DNA from 2 places in the Enterococcus infantis genome. Region 1 is predicted to be linked to the other one. Evidence: predicted binding sites of a transcription regulator. Region 1 holds the regulator's gene; the other holds the start of a gene.
What was found. Region 1 encodes LexA, which represses DNA repair genes until DNA is damaged. Its sites were predicted from a motif close to CNAACANNTGTTNG; they were not measured.
Positions count from the first base shown of each region.

Region 2: a site for LexA is predicted at 1,485-1,498, ahead of ACOMA8_RS10150 (Y-family DNA polymerase). Genes of this name have one in related genera too.

Region 1 is NZ_JBMHFB010000008.1:68,744-81,198, reverse strand. It holds gene recJ (single-stranded-DNA-specific exonuclease RecJ) at 1-1,292, shown strand, start outside; gene ACOMA8_RS10645 (adenine phosphoribosyltransferase) at 1,375-1,887, shown strand; gene ACOMA8_RS10640 (hypothetical protein) at 2,078-2,281, opposite strand; gene lexA (transcriptional repressor LexA) at 2,402-3,025, opposite strand; gene ACOMA8_RS10630 (DUF896 family protein) at 3,363-3,605, shown strand; gene tkt (transketolase) at 3,692-5,686, shown strand; gene ACOMA8_RS10620 (glucosaminidase domain-containing protein) at 5,875-6,771, shown strand; gene ACOMA8_RS10615 (Fur family transcriptional regulator) at 7,052-7,513, shown strand; gene ACOMA8_RS10610 (RidA family protein) at 7,491-7,871, shown strand; gene ACOMA8_RS10605 (DnaD domain protein) at 7,957-8,676, shown strand; gene nth (endonuclease III) at 8,682-9,335, shown strand; gene ACOMA8_RS10595 (transglycosylase domain-containing protein) at 9,502-11,802, opposite strand; gene recU (Holliday junction resolvase RecU) at 11,816-12,455, opposite strand, start outside.
Region 2 is NZ_JBMHFB010000007.1:196,304-208,758, forward strand. It holds gene ACOMA8_RS10145 (hypothetical protein) at 1-89, opposite strand, end outside; gene ACOMA8_RS10150 (Y-family DNA polymerase) at 86-1,420, opposite strand; gene ACOMA8_RS10155 (baeRF6 domain-containing protein) at 1,727-2,848, shown strand; gene ACOMA8_RS10160 (cold-shock protein) at 3,086-3,286, shown strand; gene rapZ (RNase adapter RapZ) at 3,771-4,655, shown strand; gene ACOMA8_RS10170 (gluconeogenesis factor YvcK family protein) at 4,652-5,656, shown strand; gene whiA (DNA-binding protein WhiA) at 5,693-6,628, shown strand; gene ACOMA8_RS10180 (thioredoxin domain-containing protein) at 6,700-7,215, opposite strand; gene cdaA (diadenylate cyclase CdaA) at 7,409-8,293, shown strand; gene ACOMA8_RS10190 (CdaR family protein) at 8,290-9,513, shown strand; gene glmM (phosphoglucosamine mutase) at 9,741-11,096, shown strand; gene ACOMA8_RS10200 (helicase C-terminal domain-containing protein) at 11,441-12,455, shown strand, end outside.

The DNA.
Region 1 (12,455 bases):
TGGATCCGGAAAGTCCGATCAATTTGATAGCTGCTCCTGGTTGGCATGAAGGAGTCTTAGGCATCGTAGCAGGAAGAATCCTACGCAATACCGGCAAACCGACAATTGTTATGACCATTAAAGAAGATGGCATTGCGAAAGGTTCTGGCCGCAGTATTGAAGCGGTAAACCTCTATGAGATGTTAAACGGGATGCGGGAACTATTCACCAGTTTTGGTGGTCACCACGCAGCTGTCGGCTTGAGCCTTGCAAAAGAGAATCTACCGCTGTTGCAGAAACAGATGGTAGCGTATCTGTCTGAAACCCAGAGCAAGCTCGATCAGGGGGAAGAACTGGTCATTGATGAGGTGCTAACTGTCAAGGACGTTACCTTATCCTTTGTAGAAGAACTCAGAAAAATCGCCCCCTTTGGAACCGATAACCCGATTCCCCGCTTTGCTTTAAAAGGAGAAGGGACTTCTGTTCTCAGGCAGATTGGTTCAAATCAGCAACATTTGAAGATGGAAGTGCAGGACGCTTCCTCAACTGAGGCGCTGGATGTGATTGGCTTTGATTTTGGAAATGAAATTGCTGAGTTTCGCAATGATCGTTTCACTATTGTCGGTGAGCTCTCTGTGAATGAATGGAATGGCAATAAGAAACCTCAGATGCAGCTCTTGGACTTTCAAGTGAAGGGCATTCAACTATTTGATTTGCGAGCAAAGAAAAATCGACGTCAATTCAATCCAACAAATGACACGCTTTTGATTGCATTTGAGAAAGCTTCCAATAGTAAAGTTGATCTGCCTGCAAGAGATATTCATTATTATCATGACCAAGAACAATTGCAACAATACTTATCTAGTGGCAGTTTTAGCGAATTGGCTTTTCTTGATTGCCCAGAGGAACCAACTCAGATTAAGGAAATCACGAAACTTACCGGAATCAAGCGGATTATGCTGATTTTGCAAGCAGAAGATGAAGCCTATTTAGATGGGATCGGTACAAGAGAACAGTATGCTAGGTTATTCAAACTAATTGCTGCTCAAAGCAGAATTGATGTCCGTAATAAACTACCACAGATTGCGCAATACCTGCAGATTCCGCAGAAATTATTGATTTTCATGATCCAGGTGTTTTTTGACTTGGAATTTGTTACAATAAGCGATGGTGTTTTAACACCTGCTGTGGTGGCGGATAAAAAACCACTGGATTCTAGCAGTGTGTACCAACGCAGGTTGAAAAAAATAAAAAGTGAAGAGTTTTTGTTGTTGAGCGATTCTGCTGCATTGAAAGCCTGGCTGACAGATTGAGTTGACTTTTATGTGGTTTAGCAAAGAACAGGGCAAACAGACGCTCTGCCAATCGTTCAATGAAAAATTAGGAGGAACCAACATGGATTTAAAAGACTATATTGCCAGCATTCCCGATTACCCTCAAAAAGGAATCGTTTTTCGGGATATTTCGCCTCTGATGGCAGACGGCATGGCCTATCGAGAAGCAACTAAACAAATCGTGGATTATGCAAAAGAAAAAGGCATTGATATGGTGGTTGGACCGGAAGCCCGTGGATTTATCGTAGGTTGTCCAGTCGCATACGAACTCGGCGTTGGTTTTGCACCGGTGCGCAAACCAGGAAAGCTTCCCCGCGAAACGATTTCTGTTTCCTATGATTTGGAATACGGGAGCGACACATTGACGTTGCACGCTGACGCCATTAAACCAGGTCAAAAAGTATTGGTATGTGATGATCTCTTGGCAACCGGTGGTACTGTCAAAGCCACTATCGACTTGGTTGAAAAATTGGGTGGAATCGTTGTAGGTTGCGCATTTTTGATTGAACTAAAAGAGTTACATGGACGTGACAAAATCGCAAATTATGAAATCAAAACGTTGATGGACTACTGAGTTACGAAAAAAACCTGCTGAGGTGCATTCCTCGGCAGGTTTTTTTGTAATCATATAAGAAACTCAATAAAAAAGCCACTATAAAAAGCTACTATAAAAAGCCTCGCAAAAGCTGCTTATGACTGCTTTTGCGGGGCTCTTTCCTGTTGGTCTTTCTATTTTAAAAAGAGAAAATACTTGGGTTAATCTATTAATATTTTCCACTGTGAGGGTAACTGACCGTCCGATTTTGTTGCCGTTCGGCTTGTTTGACCTTTTTATCATCCCAAAGTGTGAACCACAGGAAAAATAAGGGCACAAAAATCAGAGCAGCCAATGGGGCACCATAGTTGACAACCACGAAGCTAATCAACAAGCCTAAACCGACCAATGCAATATTACGAATTCCGTTCATTATCGTCACCTCATTTAATTTATACGAACAAATGTTTGTATTCTTATTATACGAATGTTTGTTCGGTTTGTAAAGCAAAAAAATAGAAATCCTCAAAATTACTTTGAAGATTTCCAACTGTTAGCCAATGTGATTACGGTAAAGACCGACTACTTGGCCTAAAATGGTCACGTCAGGCAGAATAATAGGATCCATAAAATCATTTTCCGGCTGTAAGCGAATATGGTCCTTTTCTCGGAAAAATCGTTTGCAAGTCGCCTCATTTTCATCCGTCATTGCAATGACAATATCGCCATTTTGAGCATCCCGCTGCTGTCTCACGATGACTTGATCACCATCTAAGATACCAATGTTAATCATACTCTCGCCTTTGATGGTCAACATGAACAAACTGCCGACATCATTTGAAAGGTTTGGCGGAATGGGGAAGAAATCAGAAGCTTCTTCTACAGCCAAAATCGGCTCTCCGGCAGTCACCACACCCAACATCGGAATCGCCTCATCTTTAATGCCAATTAAATCTAATCCTAAGCGAGTAAGCTCGATTGCTCGCGGTTTGGTGGGATCTCGTTGTAAGAGGCCTCTTTTCTCCAGGCGGGATAGATGACCATGAACCGTAGAGGTGGAAGACAGATTCACTGCTTCGCCAATTTCTCTAACTGTGGGCGGGTACCCTTTGTTTTCTACCCGTTCATGAATGAAGCGTAGGATCTCCTCTTGACGGGAGTCTGTTCGTTTCGCCATGACTGCACCTACTTTCTTTTCTAAATCCAGTGTACCATAGGAAAAAAGCGAAATCAAACAAATGTTCGTCTTTTAGCAAAACTTGTTCCCTTTTTGTTCCCTGGGAGCTAGGCGAATAAATTTTGCCGGAAAGCATGAAAAAGGGGGCACTGATGATCGAAAAGGCAAACTGAAAATCAAAAACCTTCGATGAATTAGGACTATAAATTTAAGCAGGATTAGTTTATGATAAGGGGGATGGAATGCCATTAAGAACAAGAAAACAGCGGGTTGGCAAATGATTGTCCGGATAAGGGGCAAACATGACATCGCTGGTTGAGTCAAAGGAGGTAGACAAATGCTGTCAGAAGAAAAAATGGCACGAATCAATGAACTGGGTCGCAAGAAGAAAGCTGGAACATTGACTGCTGCTGAAGAAAAAGAACAGATATTGCTACGAAAAGAATACTTGGAGGCCTTTCGCTCCGGCATGCGGCACCATATCGAAGGGATGAAAGTTGTCGATCCCGAAGGCAATGATGTGACACCGGACAAATTGAAACAGATTCAAAAGGAAAAGGGTCTGCACGGTCGGGAATAATCTATTCAATTACAGTCACATTGTTTTGCATGGAAGAACAAATAAAGGTATAATATACCTAAACGAAAATATAGGAGGAATTTCAATTGTTTGATAAAGTCGATCAATTAGGCGTCAACACCTTGCGCACACTAAGTATTGAAGCAATTCAAAAAGCTAATTCTGGACACCCGGGACTCCCGATGGGGGCAGCACCAATGGCATACGCCCTCTGGACCCGTCATCTGAAAGTTAATCCATTGACGTCTAGAGACTGGGCTGACCGTGACCGTTTCGTGTTATCTGCTGGCCACGGTTCTGCACTACTTTACAGCTTATTGCACTGCGCTGGTTATGAAGTCAGCATCGATGATTTGAAAGGATTCCGCCAATGGGGCAGCAAAACCCCTGGTCATCCGGAAGTCGATCATACAGATGGGGTTGAGGCTACGACAGGTCCATTGGGTCAGGGGATTGCAATGGCCGTCGGAATGGCGATGGCTGAAGCGCATTTAGCGGCTAAATTCAATCAACCTGATTTTTCAGTTGTTGATCACTATACTTATGCAATTTGCGGAGACGGCGACTTGATGGAAGGTGTTTCTCAAGAAGCCAGCTCAATGGCTGGTCATATGAAATTGGATAAGTTGATTGTCTTGTATGATTCCAATGATATCTCCTTAGACGGTCCTACTTCAATGGCCTTCACTGAAAATGTCGGTCAACGATTTGAAGCATACGGTTGGCAGCATATCTTGGTAAAAGACGGCAATGATATGGAAGCTATCAACCGAGCAATTGAAGAAGCAAAAGCGGAAAAAGAAAAGCCGACTTTAATCGAAGTGAAGACAGTTATCGGTTTTGGCGCACCAAACGAAGGCACTAACAAAGTTCACGGTGCACCACTGGGGGCAGAAGGTCTGGCCGCAGCGAAAAAAGTTTATGGTTGGGATTACCCAGAATTTACAGTTCCAGAAGAAGCTGCTGCCCGCTTCAAGGAAACAATCATGGATCGTGGCGCTCAAGCACAGGCTGCATGGGAAGGAATGTTTGAACGTTATAGTTTAGAATACCCAGAGCTGGCTGCTGAATTCAAAGCTGCTTTTGCAAACAAGCTGCCTGAAAATTGGGATGCTGAATTGCCAGTTTACGAAGAAGGTTCTAGTCAGGCTAGTCGAGTATCCAGTAAAGAAATGATCCAGGCCATTTCACAAGCAGTACCTGGTTTTTGGGGCGGTTCTGCCGATCTTTCTTCCTCCAACAATACGATGGTTGCTGCTGAAAAGGCCTTTGAGCCGGGGAACTATGATGGCCGAAATATTTGGTTTGGGGTCCGTGAATTTGCGATGGCTGCGGCGATGAACGGTATCCAGTTGCATGGTGGCACAAGAATCTATGGTGGGACTTTCTTCGTGTTCACTGATTACTTGCGACCAGCATTACGGCTGTCTGCTATTCAACATTTACCGGTCACTTATGTTTTGACCCACGACTCGGTTGCTGTGGGTGAAGATGGTCCGACACATGAACCAATTGAACAACTGGCTAGTCTGCGTTGCATGCCAAATGTGCACGTTATTCGTCCAGCAGATGGTAATGAAACACGAGCAGCTTGGAAAATTGCTATGAACTCTCAAAAAACTCCAACTGTTTTAGTTCTGAGTCGGCAAAATCTACCAGTTCTTCCAGGTACAGCAGAACAAGCTGACAAAAATGTTGCCAAAGGTGGGTACGTATTATCCGCCTCTAAGGGGGAAACACCTGAAGGCATCTTGATTGCCACCGGGTCTGAAGTAGGTTTGGCTTATGAAGCTCAAAAAGCTTTGGCTGAAGAGGGCGTCGATGTTTCTGTTGTCTCCATTCCAAGCTTTGACTTATTTGAAGCGCAATCTGAAGAATACAAAGAAGCAGTTCTTCCGAAAACAGTTACTAAGCGTGTAGCTGTTGAGGCTGCGGCTTCCTTTGGTTGGGAGAAGTATACAGGGACCTCTGGAAAAGTGATTGCCATTGATCATTTTGGTGCTTCTGCTCCTGGAGATAAAGTTTTGTCAGAATTCGGATTTACTGTTGAAAACGTCGTTGAAACTTTTAAAAGTCTTTGATTAATCTGAGCCTGCACAGTTCCTTTCTGTGCAGGTTTTTCTTTTTTTTATGTGACTAAAAGAACTGTTGTGTAAATTTTGAAGCTATATCACTTGTCCTTTTCTCACAGCACTCGTATAATGATGACAGTTAATTAGAATGACTTGTGTTATCGAAGTCTCTTTAAAGACTTAATCAGGAGGGAAACATGAATACCTACAAATCCCGCAGCGAACGTAGAATTGCCAAGCAGCGTGCCCAGCAGAAAAATTTACAACGGGCAGCAGTAGTGGTGGGAACCGGATTGGTCACTTTGCCAACTGTTGGTCTCACGAATGGCCAAAGCGTTCAAGCATCAGAATACAATTATCAACAGCCGGATGCAGCGGCTGCATTGATTGCTCAAATTGCGCCTGCCGCAAGCCAAATTGCGGATGCCAATGATTTATATGCATCTGTTATGATTGCCCAGGCATTACTGGAAAGTGGCAATGGTGGCTCGACACTTGCTCAGGCGCCTTATTACAATCTTTTCGGTGTAAAAGGAACATACAACGGCATGGCTGTCTATATGCCAACTCTTGAATACCTGAATGGGCAGTGGGTAACCATTAACGAACCTTTTCGCCAATATGGTTCCTATTGGGAATCAATCCAGGATCATGCCAATGTTCTTCGGAGTACGAGTTTTTCCAGCGGGGTGTATCACTATTCCGGTGCCTTTAAGAGCAATACCAGCAGCTATCTTGATGCAACTGCTTACTTGACTGGTCGCTATGCAACGGACCCTGGGTATGCCAGCAAACTGAACTACTTGATTGCGGCGTATGGACTAACACAGTACGACACTTCCAGCACATCAAATACCTATGTTGCCAATTCCAATACCCAAACTACTCAAGCAACAAGTTATGCAGAAAATACGACAAGTTCCGAAAGTAGTGAGGAAGTGCAGGTGAAATCAAGTACATCCGTTCATAAAGTAGTTTCTGGGGATACTTTATGGGGCATTGCCAATACTTATGGTATAACTGTTGATCAATTGATGACACAAAATGGGCTCAGCAGTGATTTGATTGTCGTTGGTCAGGAATTGATCGTCTAATCGTTATTCCAGACAGTTGAAATGGCTTTCGAGACAGCCTCTCGGAAGCTTTTTTTGGTGGATTCTCAATTTTCGTGTTTTTTCGTGGATTTTGCTTGCTCATTTTTTTGAGAGGAGTAGAGAAGACCGCTCAAAGATACCCTGGTTTGTGTAAACGATTTTATTTTTCTTAAATGCAATGCCATCGTTTTTTTATGAAAAGGTGAGATTTGCTGGATCTGGCTAGAATTTTTGTGAATCTTTTAGTATCATGAAGAAAAAAGAAGAGGAGGCTATCGTGATGGAGCATCTGACTGTCGAAGAGGCGATTCAGCATCTGAAAGAAGATAATGTACGAATCACGCCGCAGCGCTATGCAATCATGGAGTATTTAGCCAATCACAAAAGTCATCCCACTGCTGACGAGATTTATCAGGAGATGGCGGGACGTTTTTCTGGAATGAGCGTTGCCACTGTCTACAATAATCTGCGTCTATTGGTAGACAAGGGCTTAGTAATTGAAATGAAATACGGCGATGCTTCGAGCCGTTTTGATTTTACAAACAAGCCGCATTACCATGCGATTTGTAAAAATTGTGGCCGAATAGAAGATTTCTATTATCCAGGGTTGGAAGATGTGGAGATGGCTGCTGGTCAACTGACGGGTTATGAAATCACCGAACATCGACTGGAAGTCTATGGACTCTGTTCTGACTGTCAAAAATTGGAGGGATTTGTTGATGAAAGTCATTCAAACAACTGACGCACCACAAGCTATTGGGCCTTATGTCCAAGGGAAAATTGCAAATGGCTTTCTGTTTGCTTCCGGCCAGATCCCGCTAGATCCAATTAGTGGTGCAGTCGTAGGTAACGACATCCGTTCTCAAGCTTGTCGTGTCTTCCAGAATATTGAGGGACTGTTGAAGGCAGCCGCCAGCAATAAAAATGCGGTGGTAAAAACTACCTGCTTTTTGAAGAATATGGAAGATTTCGCAGCCTTCAATGAAGTTTATGCGGAGTTCTTTGATGATGAATTGCCTGCACGTTCGGCGGTAGAAGTGGCCCGGCTGCCAAAAGATGTCTTGATTGAAGTTGAGATCATCGCAGCTGTAAATAACTGAACCAGAAAAAGGCAGAGGTGCAGGCTTCTGTCTTTCTTTTTCGAGCACAGGCATCATAAATTCAGGAAGAAGGATAGAGTGAGCTATGGATTTTTTGGAATCATTTATTACCACCGGGCAGGTTGTCATCCCGAGACTGCTTTTGGAGCAATACCAGCAATTAGGATTAACGACTGAAGAGCTGGTTTTTTGGTTAGAGCTTAACAGTTGCCAGCAAACCGGAGACAGCTTCCCTGATCCAGATCTGATTGCACGTCGTATGGGAATTACACAAGCTCAGGTTTTTGATTTGTTGCAGCGGGTAATCGCTAAAGGCTGCCTGCAGATTGTCACGCAGCAAGACGAGAGTGGGCGGCAAACCGACCACTATGATTTTCTGCCAATGTACAAAAGGCTGGCAGTGTTGCTGGAAGATGCGCAAAAGAAAGAAGCTGATAACGAGAAAGATGATCAGATTAGTCGTTTGTATCAGCTGTTTGAACAGGAGTTTGGCCGTCCGTTGTCTCCTTTGGAATTTGAAAAGATAGCTGGCTGGCTTGATGAGGACCATTACGACCCTGAACTGATTCGACTGGCGTTGAAAGAAGCAGTAACCCATCAGGCTCGCAGTCTCAATTATATTGACAGAATTCTTTTGAGTTGGGAAGGGAAAAATCTTACCACCAAAGAAGAAGTCATGTCTGAGCAGTCTCGGCGCAAATTAGCTTTGTTGCAAAAAGAAGCCGAAAGTCCTCGAAGGATTCAGAGTCAAGAGACAAAAAAATTGCCTCCGATCACACTTCATAACCCATTCAAGGAGGAATAGCCGTCATGTTGAATAAACAGCAAACCCAAGAAGCCATTGCGATTATGGGCGAAATGTTTCCAGATGCCCACGGTGAATTGATTCACGAAAATTCGTTTCAATTATTGATTGCAGTCATCCTATCCGCACAGGCGACAGATGTTTCGGTTAACAAAGCCACACCGGCACTGTTTGCTGCTTATCCGGATCCGACGGCCTTAGCACAAGCACCGTTGGATGATATTATCGCTAAAATCAAGACAATTGGGCTTTACCGAAACAAAGCAAAGAATATCAAAGCTTGTGCGGAAAAACTATTGCGGGAGTTTGGTGGCAAAGTCCCACACACTCGTGAGGAATTGATGTCACTTCCTGGAGTAGGGCGTAAAACTGCAAATGTCGTTTTAGGCGACGCATTCAAAATCCCCGCAATCGCCGTGGATACTCATGTGGAGCGGGTATCCAAACGCTTACGAATCTGTAAACAAAAGGCAAGTGTTCTGGAAGTTGAAGAAATACTGATGAAAAAGTTACCTCAAGATAGCTGGGTGACCGCCCACCATCGCATGATTTTCTTTGGGCGCTACCATTGTTTGGCTCGCTCGCCGAAATGTGAAGGCTGTCCGCTCTTGTTTATGTGTAAGGATGGTCAAATACGTTTAGGGATTAAGGCTACTTAAAGGTTGAAAATGAAGAGTAGAAAAAGTGCTGTGAAAAATGTAGAAGGTTAGCCAGTGTTTGAAATTTTTGACAAAGAAAAGAGCCAAGTCACTTCCAATGATTTTTAATGGAAGTGACTTGGCTCTGCTTGTCTCTCGCGTTTAGTATTCGCTTTGGAGGAGATTGTTACTGGCCAGCGCCATTTGTAGCTGGTTTCTCACTGCTGGTGGTAGTTTCTGAAGAAGCCGTACTTTCAGAACTTGTTACCGGTGGCTCAGAACTTTCTACAGGTTGTGTAGACTGCACTTCAGAACTCGTTTCTGAAGAAGCTGGTTTATCAGAAGAGGCCACTGTAGATGAAGTTTCTGCTGTGGATGATTCGCTGATTGACGATTCGGAGGTGACCGAAGCTGTTGTGGATTGTGTAGTCGAAGAAGGTGCGACAGAGCTCACTGGCGGCACGTAGTTATCTTTGAAATACAATTCACCACCAGAGCGCACGAGGTCATCGGGCATCTCCCAATCCTTGACTGTGCTGTTACGAGTAACGTAGGCCATTAATTCACGATAGACCGCAGAAGCAATCATGTTGGATTGATCCGTAACCGGTGTTAAATGGTCGTTGTATCCTGTCCAAACTGCCATAGAGTAGTCTGGTGTGTAGCCGGCAAATAAAATATCCGGATAAACGCCGCTTGTAGTGCCTAAGCGTTCCAAGTCTTCATCGGTATAATTAGAGGTCCCGGTTTTTCCGGCTTGAATCAATCCTGGAATCTGAGCATTGGTTCCGGTACCTTCAGTGATGACATCTTTCAAGATATCCGTGACCATATAAGCTGTTCCTTGTGACATGGCACGTTTACCTTCCGGGGTGAACTCATCCACCGAGCCGTCTTGGTACACGATTTTAGAGATGTATAACGGCTTGTAGTAGGTTCCGCCATTGGCAAAGGCGCTGTAGGCAGCCGCCAATTTTTCAGAAGAGGCACCATACTTGGTTCCGTCTTGTTTTGTATTGCTGGAAATGGCATTGGAGTATTCCATTGTTTGATAATCGATGCCTAAACCAGAAAGAAATTCTTTGGCTTTGTCGAGACCGACGGCATCCAAGGTTTTGACTGCAGGCACATTTCGGGAATAGGCCAGGGCAGTGCGTAGGCTGATATTACCAAAGTACTTCCCATCCCAGTTACGAACCTGGATATCAGTTCCAGGGTAAGTGTAAGGTTCATCATCAACACGTAGGGCAGTGGAGTCTTTCAAGTATTCAAAAGCAGGACCATAATCGGTGACTGGCTTCATGGTAGAGCCAAAGTCACGGGAGGTATTGACAGCCAAATTATTTCCCAGAACGACGCCTTTTTCAATGTTACGTCCACCGATTTGGGCAATGACTTTCCCGCTGGAAGTATCCATTAAAGTGGCTGCTACTTGCATCTTGTCATCGGGATATTGGATATATTGGTCACTATTGACAATCTCATATAAGCGTTTTTGAGCATCCAAATCTAAATTAGTGTAAACCTGGAGTCCGTCCGTATAGACATCTTTACCGGTAAGTTCTTTGACTTGGGCAATGACTTCTTTGATATAACCATCATACTCAGCCCAGTCTTGACGTGTATCTTCAAATTTGATCAAGCCGTCATCAATTGGTGTCTTGACGGCATCGTCGTATTCTTTCTGGGTGATTTTCTTGTTTTCAAGCATCGTATACAAAACGATGTCCCGCCGTTTTTTTGCCACATCACCGTGGCGGTAAGGATCATAACTTTCAGGAGCTTGTGGCATACCCGCCAGCAGAGCGGTCTGGGCTAAATTCAGTTCCTTTAGCGGCTTGCCAAAATAAGCTAGTGAGGCGGTCTGCATCCCAGAAATTCCGTTTGACATATAGACTTTATTAATATAATAGGTGAGGATTTCCTCCTTTGACTTTTCTTTCTCCAACTGAACGGCCATCCATGCTTCTTGGGCTTTTCGCTTCAAGGTTTGGTCGCTGGCTTTCGTAGAGAAAAAGGAGAGCTTAATTAGCTGCTGGGTCAACGTAGAACCACCTTGCATGCCGCCGGAAGTCACATTTGACAGTGCTGAGCCTACAATACGAATCGGATCGACACCGATATGTTTGTAAAAGCGGCGGTCTTCCACAGAAACAATGGCATCTTCCAACAATTGCGGGATGTCTTGGGAGTCTACTTTTTCCCTTCGTTCAGCTCCTAAGTCGGCAATCGGTGTATCACCGGCATAAAATGTGGAAGAAGCGGCAGCATCCAGCTTACTATCTTCAATCTTTGGTGCATCTTTGGCATAGTACCAAAAGAGCCCTACGCCATTGAGAAATGCCAAACACCCTAAGATGAATAAAGTCGCAAAGGTTCGCCAGATAATTTTTCCGACAGTAAGTTTTTTCTTAGGCGCTTTTTGGGGTTGCTTTTTCGTAGTTGGCTTGTTTTGTCCAGTTTGTCCCCGTCGTTGTGTTCGCGACAGGTTCTCTTCGTTGTTATTGGCCATTAAACAGGCCCTCCTTTGATTTCAAATAACGATCTATTGCATCCAGGTAGGGAATACGTGGTGCGATTTTACGAGGCAGTTCGATGCCTTCTTTTTCGATGACTGCAAGGGGTAACGATTTTTTGCCGGTGCTTTTTTGCTGTTGCCAATAATGGATCAATGTTTGGCTGTCCAAAAAGAAACAACGCTCCAACGTGGAAAACCACAACAGTACAAAGCAAATGCCCTCCTGAGCTAAACAGGCTTCCATGTGCCGAATCTGATGGTCGTGAAAATTCTTAAAAGGAAAAGACAGTTTATTTTTAGTTTCCTTTGCTTCAAAATCCAAATAAAAGCCTTTGTACACACCGTTATAGTCCGTTGTCGACGCTTCTTTGAAATACGCTTCTTTAATAACCGCAGCGCTTCGTTTCGGGTAGTCAACACTGACAATCTGAATGGGTGTAGGTTTTTTATGGACGACAGCCATCTGCCGGTTCAAATAATAGAGGTTGCTTTCATTGATTGCTTCTTCCAACCGCATCCCGCGATTGCCAAAACTTTGTTTAGTCAGGTCTTTTTTTAAAGCTGTCTGAGATGGTTGCTTTTGGGCAGACAGTTGGGTATGCTTAGAAGCAGTTGCGTTTGAA
Region 2 (12,455 bases), on a different contig from region 1:
GCGGCTAACTGGCTGGTATGTTCAGATAGGTAAAAGCCGTTCCATTTCAATTTTTTCCGGTCTTGATAAGGGTGAAGTTCATTTGTCATAAGCCATCCAATCCTCCTGCGCCGCCAGCATGACCGCCCACCAAATGACTGCGGGGGATACTGCGGGCGCCTTCTAATTTACTAGTTGCATGTACGATTGCTGTAAAGCCGTACTTTTCTCTAATCTGATCGATGATTTGATCTAAGCGCTGTTCTGCTTCAGCTTTTTCAGGAGATTCGAACAAGCTTAGTTGCCGGCTATTGGTAAACAACAGCTTTGAATACGTGATACCCACATGACGAACGACTTGCCCACGATAATACTTGCGAAACAGCTGTAGGCAATAGCTGGCCAACTGCTTAGTATTATCGGTGGCTGGAATCTTCATCTGATGAGAAAAGCCGCTTTTGCTTTCTCCTTGAGCAGTACCGATGAACAGATGAATGCACTGTGTCAGACAGCCGTGTCGTCGAATTCTAGCGGCAACTTGTTCGGCCATTTCTTTGACAACGATTTCGATCTCCTGTTGTTTTACATAATTTTTAGGTAAGACTTGGCTGTTGCCATAAGACTTTTCTTTTATCAGCGGTCCTTGTTCAGATAAAAGGGTTCGATCGATACCGTTTGCATGGTAATAATACTGCTGTCCCAAAACGCCGAACCGCTGCCGCAGCAGTTCAGGGTCGGTGTGGGCCAATTGGTAGATGCTATCAATTCCCAATTTGTAAAAATTTTGCTGCATTCGCCGGCCAATTCCCCAAAAATCCCGCATGTTTGAAATTTGCCAAACTGTTTCAGGAATATTCTCATACCGCCATTCAGCGACAAAATCCTGGTTGTGTTTGGCTGCGTTGTCCAATGCCAGTTTAGCCAAAAGTGGGTTATCACCAATACCGACGGTTAGAACTAGTCCCAGCTTATTTTTAACTTCTGCTTGAATTTGTTGGGCAAAGAGCCTGCGCTTTTGGCTGCGACTAAGCGTTGAATCTGGAAAGAAAAGTTTCATCGAAGCGGTAACGTCTAAAATTGATTCATCGATGGAATAAATCAATAAGTCTTCATCTGCAACATACTCACGAAAAATATTGTTGAATTTGACATTTTCTTTGATGTATAAATTCATCCGCGGAGGAACTTTCACCAGATCAGGGTGGTCTGGTAGATTGTCTGCTCGAGTGACATTGGTGATTCCCAGCTTTGCTTTTGCCATTGGAGAAGAGGCAAGGATCAAGCCATTGCCGGTATTGTCGGCGGTGCTCATGACCACCAGCATTTTTGTCAGCGGATCCCAGCCGCGGAGTGCACATTCCACGCTGGCATAAAAGGATTTGACATCGATGAACAAGATATCTCGTAGCGGCTCAGTTCGGTAGTTGAAGCCACGATTCATTTGGTGGCACCTTCTTTCTATTTTTACAAAGGTTGAATGAGGGGAGCTCTCGTCTATTATTATACGAACATACGTTTGCTTTTGTAAAGCGAACAAATGTTAAAAAAATAAGTTTTCAGCATCTTTTTGATTTTCATCGGTAACATGAGAAAAATGCCAGAGCCGCTCTAATCGTTTTGCTTTATCGAAAAATGTAAGCGTGTTACACTTTAATTACAGCATAGCAGCTGTATTTAAATTCGGAAATGAGCGAAATCGACTTAGTTTTTTTAGGATTTCGGCATCAACCATAGGAGGGAATCATTTATGACAAAAGCAGGCAAGGAATTATTGGCGGAACTGACTGGAACTGGAGCGAAGGGCCCCTTTGTTTCCATCATGCTCAACACCCATGTGGCCCATCAGGATGTTGAAAAAGATCAGATTAAATTCAAAAATTTTGCCAAGGAAGCCAAAAAGCGCTTTGAAAAGAAATATCCCGACGCAAATTGGAGCACATATCAGGAGAAAATTGATGAATTGCTGGCAGATCAGTCGTTTTGGCGCAGTGGTAAAATCAGCGTGGCCGTATTTTTGACTGAAGAGCAAACCTTGATCCACCGTTTGAATATTCCTATTGATGATCAGTATTATGTAGGTGATACACCTTATCTTTTAGCGGTAATCAAAAATGCCCAATTTAACTACACTTACTACTTGTTGGGGTTGAATCGTGACTCTATCAAATTATATTTTGTTGACAATCAGCAACTGACGACAGTCGAACTGCCAGAGGGCGCGCCAATTGATGTACCTACTGCCTTGGGAGAAGAGCTTACTGGCGGGAATCTGAACTATAGTTCGCAAGGCAGTCAGGCTGGTTCCAAAGAAGGCGTAGCTTATCACGGTGTCAGCGCAAAGGATGAAGAAGTAGCCATTGACTGGAAAAATTACTATCAAGCAGTGGATACCTTCCTGCGGGATAAATTTGACAATCCAGAGAAATACCCGCTGTATCTGTTTGCACTTCCAGAAAATCAAACAATGTTTAAAAAGTATGCCAAAACGTCCTATTTCAGTACCGATGCGAGTATTAGTGCATCTCCGGCAACCTTGAATGAAAAAGAAATTGCTGCTCAGATCAGCGAGATTTCCAAGCAACTGTCTGCAAAAGAAATCGCCGGCTATCAGAAATTGATGGATAAAAAATTCATGGATCAGTTGGTGGATATCGTCCCAGCAGCAAAAGAGGGGCGGATTTCTCATCTGTTCATTGCCACTTCAAATCTAGTGGACGGTTTCGGAGAAGATCCAGATACTGAATACGATCGCCGTCAAGTTCTAAACACGATGGCTGACTATGTGATAGCAAATGGTGGAGAAGTATTTGTCCTGGATCAAAAAGATGCGCCGGATGAAAAGAGTCTTGTTGCTATCTTGCGTTATTAAAATTTAATAATTAGATTGGCGTCCTGCCGCTCTTTCAAGCGGTGCGGACGTCTTTTTTTACCTTTTTCCGAAAAAATTAGGTATTGTTGCGATTGTGTGATACAATACATCTTGTAGTTTTAGTTAAGGGCTTTTATGGTAGTTTGTTTCCATTGTTAAACATCATTCCCATTAACACCCGACACATGAAATTGCAAAACAAATTGTGGGCAAACCCCACACAGGAGGATATTTAACATGCAAACAGGTACTGTAAAATGGTTCAACGCTGATAAAGGTTTTGGTTTCATCACTGCAGAAGACGGCAACGACGTATTCGTTCACTTCTCAGCAATCCAAGGCGACGGCTTCAAAACTTTGGAAGAAGGCCAAGCAGTTTCTTTCGACGTTGAAGACGGCCAACGTGGCCCTCAAGCAACAAACGTTGTTAAAGGCTAATCCATTTAAAGTCAAAATGTCCAGCGGATTCTCCGTTGGGCATTTTTTTATGCTCAAAATTCGGGTTTAACTCTGGTACATAATACTCGAGCAGTTCTTTTAAGATTAGCTTGACGTCGGGGTGTCTCTGGTCTTTACGCAGTTGCAGATTGAAAGGGGCAGACGACTCTCTCTGAGGGGGGTCAGATACTCTGTTTTCCAGGTGGCTTTGAAGTAGAAAGCCATTTTTTTACAGACGGTCCTCTTTTTTGGACGCCAGTTTACTATATTGATCGTATTAGTTAGAAATTGCGGCTTTTGTAAGTTTTCAGTAAAAAGATAGTAAGGACACGCCCGGAATGATATAATGTTCAAAGAGTTGAAAATAAGCTATACCAACCAAAAAGAAAATGGACGCTTTGATTGTTGTTGACTACCCCAATAGGCAACGATTGTCGAAGTGCGTTTGTCCATCTGCGGTTCATCAGGAAAGGAGCAAAATCTGATGCAGGAAAATTTAAAATTAGTAATCATTACAGGAATGAGTGGTGCCGGTAAAACAGTAGCCATCCAAAGTTTTGAAGATATGGGTTTCTTTTGTATCGACAATATGCCACCCTCTCTGATTCCCAAATTTTGGGAGCTGATCAAAGAGTCGGGGAAAATCACCAAGATCGCATTGGTAGTAGATCTGCGTTCCCGTTCATTTTTTGAGGAAATCCAAAATATGCTGATTGATATTGAGAATACCAATTTTATCGATACACAAGTGTTGTTTTTGGATGCTTCAGATGAGGAACTGGTATCTCGCTATAAAGAAACCCGCAGGACGCATCCGATGGCAATGGACGGCCTAGTTACTGAAGGAATTCGCAAAGAACGGGCGATTTTAGGGGACTTGAAAACAAAAGCCACCATGGTGATTGATACAACTATGCTAACCCCAAGGCAACTGCGGGAAAAAATCATTGCCGAGTTTAAGACTTCTGAGACACAAGGCTTTCGTATTGAAATGGTTTCCTTTGGCTTTAAATACGGATTGCCTATTGATGCGGATATCGTGATGGACGTTCGCTTTTTGCCTAATCCCCACTATATCCAAGATTTGCGGCCTTTGACTGGAATGGATCAGCCGGTGTACGACTATGTTATGTCTTTTCCGGAGACAGAGGAATTTTACCAACGCTTTTTAGGTTTGTTGCAGACAATCATGCCCGGCTATGTGAAAGAAGGCAAGAGCAGTTTGACTGTGGCTATCGGCTGTACAGGTGGGCAGCATCGCTCAGTGGCATTGACTGAGCGGGTCGGTCATGCTTTGGCGCAAGACTACAAGGTGAACATCACCCATCGTGACAAAGATAAACGTAAAGAGACGGTGAATCGCTCATGAAAATGAAAACCTATCGGATCAGAAAGCCAAAAGTGGTGGTGATTGGCGGGGGTACCGGCTTGCCGGTCATTTTGAACAGTCTGCGCAGCGAAAGTGTGGAAATTACGGCTGTGGTAACTGTGGCTGATGATGGCGGTTCCAGCGGTGAAATCAGAGAGTCTATCGCAATCGCACCACCGGGAGATCTTCGCAATGTTTTAGTTGCTATGTCCGATATGCCAAAACTGTACTCAGACATTTTCCAGTATCGTTTCAAGAAAGAGGACAAGTTTTTAGCAAATCACGCCTTGGGCAATCTGATTATTGCAGCAATTGCTGAAATGCGAGGCAGTACCTACGATGCTGTACAACTTTTGACGAAGATGATGCATGTTGACGGTCATGTCTATCCCAGCAGCGAAAAACCATTGGTGCTCCATGCAGTGTTCAAAGACGGTACAGAAGCCGTGGGAGAGTCTAAGATTGCTCGAGATCGCAAAACCATTGAGCGGGTATTTGTTCGCAACCAGGACGGCGAGCATGAAGCAAAGGCTGCGCGAAAAGTTGTGACATCAATTATGGAGGCCGATATGATCGTCTTGGGCCCAGGCAGTCTGTTTACGAGCATTTTGCCTAACTTGATGATTTCTGAAATCGGTGAAGCCGTGCGCAAAAGCAGTGCGGAGACAGTCTATATCTGCAACATTATGACGCAAAAAGGCGAGACGGAACACTTTACTGATGCCAACCACGTGGAAGTGTTGCATGAACATCTTCAGGACCAATTTATCGATACGGTTTTGGTAAATACGGAAAAAGTGCCTGAAGGATATATGGATTTTGAGGTTTATGATGAATATCTAGTACAAGTCAAACACGATTTCAAGGGCTTGCGGGCGCAAAATTGTCGCGTTGTTTCAACGGACTTTTTGAAGCTGCGAGACGGTGGTGTTTTCCATGATGGGGACAAAGTAGTCGAGGAGCTGCTGACGATTTTGTATGGTGCGAAAAACCCTTATTAAAACAGTTGCCACAGCTAAGAGGAAGGAGGGAAAGAGATGTCATTTGCTGCCGATGTGAAAAAAGAATTGACGACGTTGGAAGTCCATCGAGAACACGCCAAAGCTGAATTAGCGGCGCTGATTCGAATGAACGGGTCTTTGAGTCTGACCAATCATCAATTTGTCTTGAATGTTCAGACCGAAAATGCAGCGATTGCCCGTTGCATCTATACTTTGTTGAAGGATCATTTTGATGTGCGTAGTGAGCTGTTGGTTCGTCGAAAAATGAAATTGAAAAAGAACAATGTCTATATTGTTCGACTAAAACAAGAGACAGAGCGTGTCTTGACGGAATTGGACATTATGGACGGGATGATGTTTCATAGTCACGTATCTAATGAAATCATGGGCAATGCGCAAAAAATGCGTTCTTATCTCCGAGGGGCATTTATGGCTTCTGGTTCCGTGAACAATCCTGAAACCAGTCGTTATCATCTGGAGATTTACTCCATTTATGAAGAGCACAATCAGGATATTTGCGATATGTTGAATTATTACGATTTGAATGCCCGCACGCTGGAACGACGAAATGGCTATATTGCCTATTTGAAAGGTGCCGAAAAGATTGCTGATTTTTTAACACTAATCGGGGCGACCAATTCCATGTTGAAGTTTGAAGATGTTCGAATCGTGAGGGATATGCGCAATTCGGTAAATCGTCTAGTAAACTGTGAGACGGCCAATATGAACAAAACCATTGATGCGGCTTCCAAACAAATTGACAACATACACTTTATCGAAAATCACGTTGGCTTGCAGGCCCTTCCTGAAAAACTACAGGAAATTGCCGAGCTGCGTTTGGAGCATCCAGAAATCAGTTTGAAAGAACTGGGAGAAATGATTCCCTCCGGTGCTATCTCCAAATCGGGCATCAATCATCGGATTCGAAAAATTAATGAATTTGCCGATCAGCTTAGAAATAATCTGATTTAAGGATACAAAAAAAACAGTGCCATTCCGAATTTATAGTCGAAATGACGCTGGTCTTTTCTATTTCTGAAGGGTCAAACAAGAAAATCTGTCAGGGCCTCAGGAGAGATGCTTTCATCAAAAATATGTTCATCTAAAATAACAGTGGGAACGAATTGGATATTGGCTGCAGCCGCTTCTGCTTTGATTGCCGCTGTAGTTGCGGGATCTGCAGCTTCTTGTAAGCCCAGTTGAGTACGGGCGAATTCGGCTGTTTCCTCCAAAGAAAGATCGCCCCATTCTTTTTGTGTGGCAAAAATCGCGTCAATGGCGGCCAATGCGGCAGCTGGGTCATTCTTTGGAACAAAACGATGCATGACATTGCCGCGCTGCAGACTCTCTTTGTCTTTGTCATAGAGTTTGATGACCCGGTACACGCGACCGTCTGCAACGGCTTGCTTCAGTATTCCCTCAGACAATTGGTGCCATTTGCGGCAATACGGACAGCGTAGATTGATGAATTCCAGCAGCGTGTGGCGAGCATGGGGATCACCAATTTTAATGCCGTGGCGGGGTGTCGTTTGTTGTGGGTCGATACGTGTGATATCCATAAAAGCCAGCCTCTTTTCTTTAGTAATCTTCTATAAGTCAGTGTAATCAAATTTTTGCTTCTTGGAAAGAAAATTGTTTAAGCGAAAAAATACAAATCCAGTTACCTTAAGGCTTTTTCAATGAAAATACCGTCAAAATTTCAAGGTTATGGTATACTGTTTAAGGAATAAAGAGCGGAAAGGGCGTCTGCCTATGTCTTTTAATCTAACGGAATTCTTAGATTTCAATTATTGGAAACAACTGTTTACCACCGATGTATTTTCTGTCGGCTTTTTGATCAATGTCCTGGATATTCTGGTAGTTTGGTACATTATCTATAAGCTGATTCAATTGGTGCGAGGTACAAAGGCAATTCAGCTATTCAAAGGGGTGGCAATCTTTATTGCAATTCGTTTTGGTGCGGAGCTGATCGGGTTGCATACCTTGTCTTGGTTGATGGATCAAGTTATCACCTATGGGGTCATTGCGGCCATTGTTATTTTTCAGCCGGAGATTCGGCGGGGATTGGAACATTTGGGAAGAAGCACGCTGTTTAGAACCACTAAGCAGGAACAACGGGAAGAAGAAAAACTCATTAAAGCTTTGGACAAAGCTGTGCAATATATGTCGAAACGACGAATTGGTGCTTTGATCACTATCGAGCGCAATACCGGCTTGGAAGAGTATATTGAGACGGGGATTCCGCTAGATGCAGATATTTCCGGTGAGCTGTTTATCAATATCTTTATCCCTAATACGCCGCTTCATGATGGGGCTGTAATCGTGCGCCAAGATAAAATCGCAGTAGCCTGCGCATATCTGCCGCTGTCAGAAAGCATGCTGATTCCAAAAGAGTTTGGGACACGGCATCGGGCAGCTGTTGGAGTCAGTGAAGTTAGCGATGCCTTGACTGTCGTGGTTTCAGAAGAGACCGGGGATGTTAGTGTGACTTTGAATAATGAGCTGCGTCCAGGCTTGTCCCAAGAAGAATTTTTGGAGACGCTCCATCGTGAGTTGATGGATGAAGAAAAAACTGATAATAAACGTAGTATCCTCCAGTCCTTCATTGATGGTGTGACAAAAGGAGGTAAAAAATGATCCAACCGAAAATTCGTAGCAATCTTTTATACGGTTTGATTGCATTGGTCTTTGCCTTGATTTTGTTTTTTAATGCTAACGGAAGAGGATTGGGCTCACCGCTGACTGGTGGTGTTACACCAGAAGCTTACGAGGAGACCGTCAGCAATGTCCGTATCGAGCCTGTTTACGACAATACCAAATATTATATCCATGGATTTAATCCTACTGTTTCAGTGAAGTTGAAAAGTGTCAACCGAATTCAGCTGAATACCGAAGCCAATGCGGATACTCGCGGGTTTCGCGTAATTGCCGATTTGACCGGGTTGGGAGAAGGAAACCATGAAGTCAAACTGCAATTGCAAAATATGAGTTCTGCTGTCGAAGGAACCATTGAACCCACGACGATTACAGTCACCATCGAGAGCCGTGCCTCAGCTAAAATGAAAGTCGAGCCAGGTGTCTCTACAACAAATTTAGCAGAAGGCTTTGCTATTGATAAAGTAGCAGTCGATCCTGAAGAGGTTACCGTCACAACAGGAAGTCAAACGCTCTCAGAGATTCATCGTTTAGTTGCAACGGTAGATCCCGCCAAAATCACCGATCACAATACCGAAGAAAAGGCTAGGGTGCAGGCCTTGGACCAAGAAGGCAACGTTTTGAGTGCCGAAATTGATCCAGCTGAAGTTACTGTCAAAGTGACCTTGACTGCTCCACAAAAACAAGTTGGACTTTATACAGAGCAGGCAGGAACACCGGCGTCCGGGGTTGCAGGCTATCGGATAGAACTGGCTAGTAACTCGGCCATCATTAGCGGAAAACAAAGTGCCTTGGATGAACTGGAGACGCTCTCAGTTCCTGTAGACATTTCAGGGATTAGTCAGAAAACGACACGCAAAGTGCATATCCCGGTTCCGGATGGCCTAGCAGTCGAGCCAACGGAAGTGACAGTGACGATTACACCACAAATGAATACCACAACGACTCAAAACAGCAGTTCGCAACAGAACACGGGAAATACTCAACAGTCCTCTACTTCCGAAGCAGGTACCTCTGAAGAAAAGCCAACCAGTGACGAAAGCAGTTCAACTAGCGATGACACGAGTTCTTCTGATGCTGAAAAAACGACGGAGACGTCCAATGAAGAAAAGCCGACGGAGTCTAAGGAAAAAAATGAAACCGCTGTGGATTCAACAACACTTAGTGAGACAGCTACAGATGCCCAGGTAGCCATGCGGTAAACCAGAAATGAAAAAAGGCTATTCACGAGAAAAAGGCGAGAAAAAGTGAAATCGACAAAACCTCTTGCTTTTTTCGTGTCAAATCTTCACAATGATACAAAGCGATAAGCAACTATGCAAAAGAGCAGACGGATATAAGTACGATTACAGGTGCTTATCTGTTTTGTAACACTTTTTTTGAAAAATAAAACGCAAATCTTTATTTTAAAAGAGCGAGGAGTATCAATATGGGAAAATATTTTGGAACTGATGGTGTCAGAGGCGAAGCAAATGTTGAATTGACGCCGGAATTAGCATTTAAACTTGGCCGTTGCGGCGGATATGTCTTAAGTCAACATGAAAGCGGAGATCAACGTCCCCGCGTACTAGTTGGACGAGATACACGGATTTCCGGACAGATGTTGGAAAATGCCTTGATTGCGGGACTGCTTTCAGTTGGAATCGAAGTCTTTCAATTGGGTGTGATCTCTACACCTGGGGTTGCTTACTTGACCCGCGTGCAAAAAGCCAGCGCCGGTGTTATGATTTCAGCTTCTCATAATCCTGCTCAAGACAACGGCATCAAATTCTTTGGCGGCGACGGCTTCAAGCTGGTGGATGACCAAGAGTTGGAAATCGAGGCTCTCTTGGATGCTAAAGAAGATTTGCTGCCACGTCCGTCTGCAGAAGGTCTAGGTTCAGTGGAAGAATTTCCTGAAGGCTTGCTGAAGTACTCCCAATTCTTGGAACAAACGATTCCCGGTGATCTTTCAGGACTTAAAGTTTGTTTGGACGCGGCAAATGGTGCAACGGCGACTTCTGTTAATCGTTTGTTCGCTGATTTGGAGACAGAATTTTATACCATCGGAACAAATCCGAATGGGTTAAACATCAATGCCGGTGTCGGCTCCACCCATCCAGAAAAACTGGCTGAATTTGTTTTGGAGAAAGGCGCCGACGTTGGGTTGGCATTTGATGGTGACGGCGATCGTGTTATTGCAGTTGATGAATTGGGAAATATCGTTGACGGTGATAAAATCATGTACATCTGTGCCAAGTACCTGGCGTCTAAAAAACGCTTGAAACAAGATACCATCGTTACGACGGTTATGAGTAATTTAGGTTTTCACAAAGCCGTGGAAAGCATCGGTTTAAAAGATGTGATTACACAAGTTGGTGATCGCTACGTCGTAGAAGAGATGCGTAAAAACGACTATAATTTTGGTGGCGAGCAGTCCGGCCACATGATCTTTTTAGATTTCAACACGACAGGTGACGGTATGCTTTCTGGTATTCAGTTGTTGAATATCATGAAACAGACGGGTAAGAAGTTGTCTGAGTTGGCAGAAGAAGTGACGATTTATCCTCAAAAATTAGTTAATATCCGCGTATCTAATAAGGACGGGGCCATGGAAGTTCCGGCTATTAAAGCAGTCATTGATGAAGCCGAAGCGGAAATGAATGGCGAGGGTCGGATCCTCGTGCGACCTTCTGGGACAGAGCCGCTCCTGCGAGTGATGGCAGAAGCCCCAACTGATGAAAAAGTTAACTATTATGTAGAAAAAATTGCTAAGATCGTTCGTGATGAAATCGGATTGGATTAAGGCAAGCAGTTACCAAAAAGGTTTGTGATAAGCATCTGGTCACACTTCTTTAAAAGAAACACGACCAAATGTGAGCCACAATAAAAAGAAGCCACTTCTGTTAAAGAATCGAAGTGGCTTCTTTTCATTGTTAAAAAATTTCAAATACAGACTTTCTCCGGATGGAAATGTTCCCTCTACGGACTCTGACGCAACGATTAGGTAACTATTTTTTGATAGTTTATAAAGTGCAGTCCTTTTTTGATGATTTTCAGTGGTGATTAAGGATAAGTAAGGACCGCGGTTGCTCCATGCTAGATGGGTGTAGTATAATTTTTCTCGATGCAGTAGAGAGGATGACAAATATGCCAAGCGAAGACATTTATGCGGTGGTGGATATCGAGACGACCGGAACCGACCCGAAAAAGGACCGAATCATTCAGTTTGGCTGTGTTTTGATTAAAGATGGCCGGATTATCAATCGTTTTGCGACCGATGTCAATCCAGGAAAGAAAATTTCAAAGCAGATTCAAAATTTGACGAAGATTACGAATGCCCGCGTGCAAAAGGCACCATATTTTGAAGATATTGCGTTTACGATTGCTAATTTATTGGCGGATACTGTTTTTGTGGCGCATAATATTTATTTTGATTATCAGTTTTTAAATCATGAATTTGCTCGTTGTGGCGTACCGGAAATGACGATTCCAGGAATTGACACCGTGGAGCTGGCCCAAATTTTCCTGCCGACAGCGACGAGTTTTCGTTTGAAAGATCTGGCTGATAGTTTAGGTCTCAGCCATGACAATCCTCATCAGGCAGACAGCGATGCCGAGGTGACTGGAGCATTGCTGCTGTATATCCAACAAGTGATGCGCGGGCTGCCGCTAGTTACGATGGAAAAAATTGCACAACTGTCTGGTCAGACGGGTATGCAGACCGGTCAGTTCATTCAAAAAAATGTCGCAGAAATGCGGAGACAAACCCGATCACTACCTGAAGATTTGGTTGTTGTGTCAGGAATTGCGCTAAAAAATAAGCAGGTTCCGTTGTTTGAAGAGCAGTTGTATGAAAGCAAGTATCCGACTAAGAAAAAAGGCAAAGAGCAGCTTTTTGACGGACAATTGATTTTTCACAAAGAACAAGCCCGACTAATGAATCTGGTATATCGCCATTTCAGTGGTGAAGAAGCCTTATCAGATGAAACACCTGATCCTAAAAATCTATTCATTGAGGCAGCGACAGGGATGGGCAAAACCATCGGATACTTGTTTCCAACCGGTTTTTTGGCAACGCCAGAGAATCCTCTGATTGTGAGTACAGCTTCACTTTTACTACAGGACCAGTTAGTTCAAAAGGATTTGCCATTGGTAAACAAAG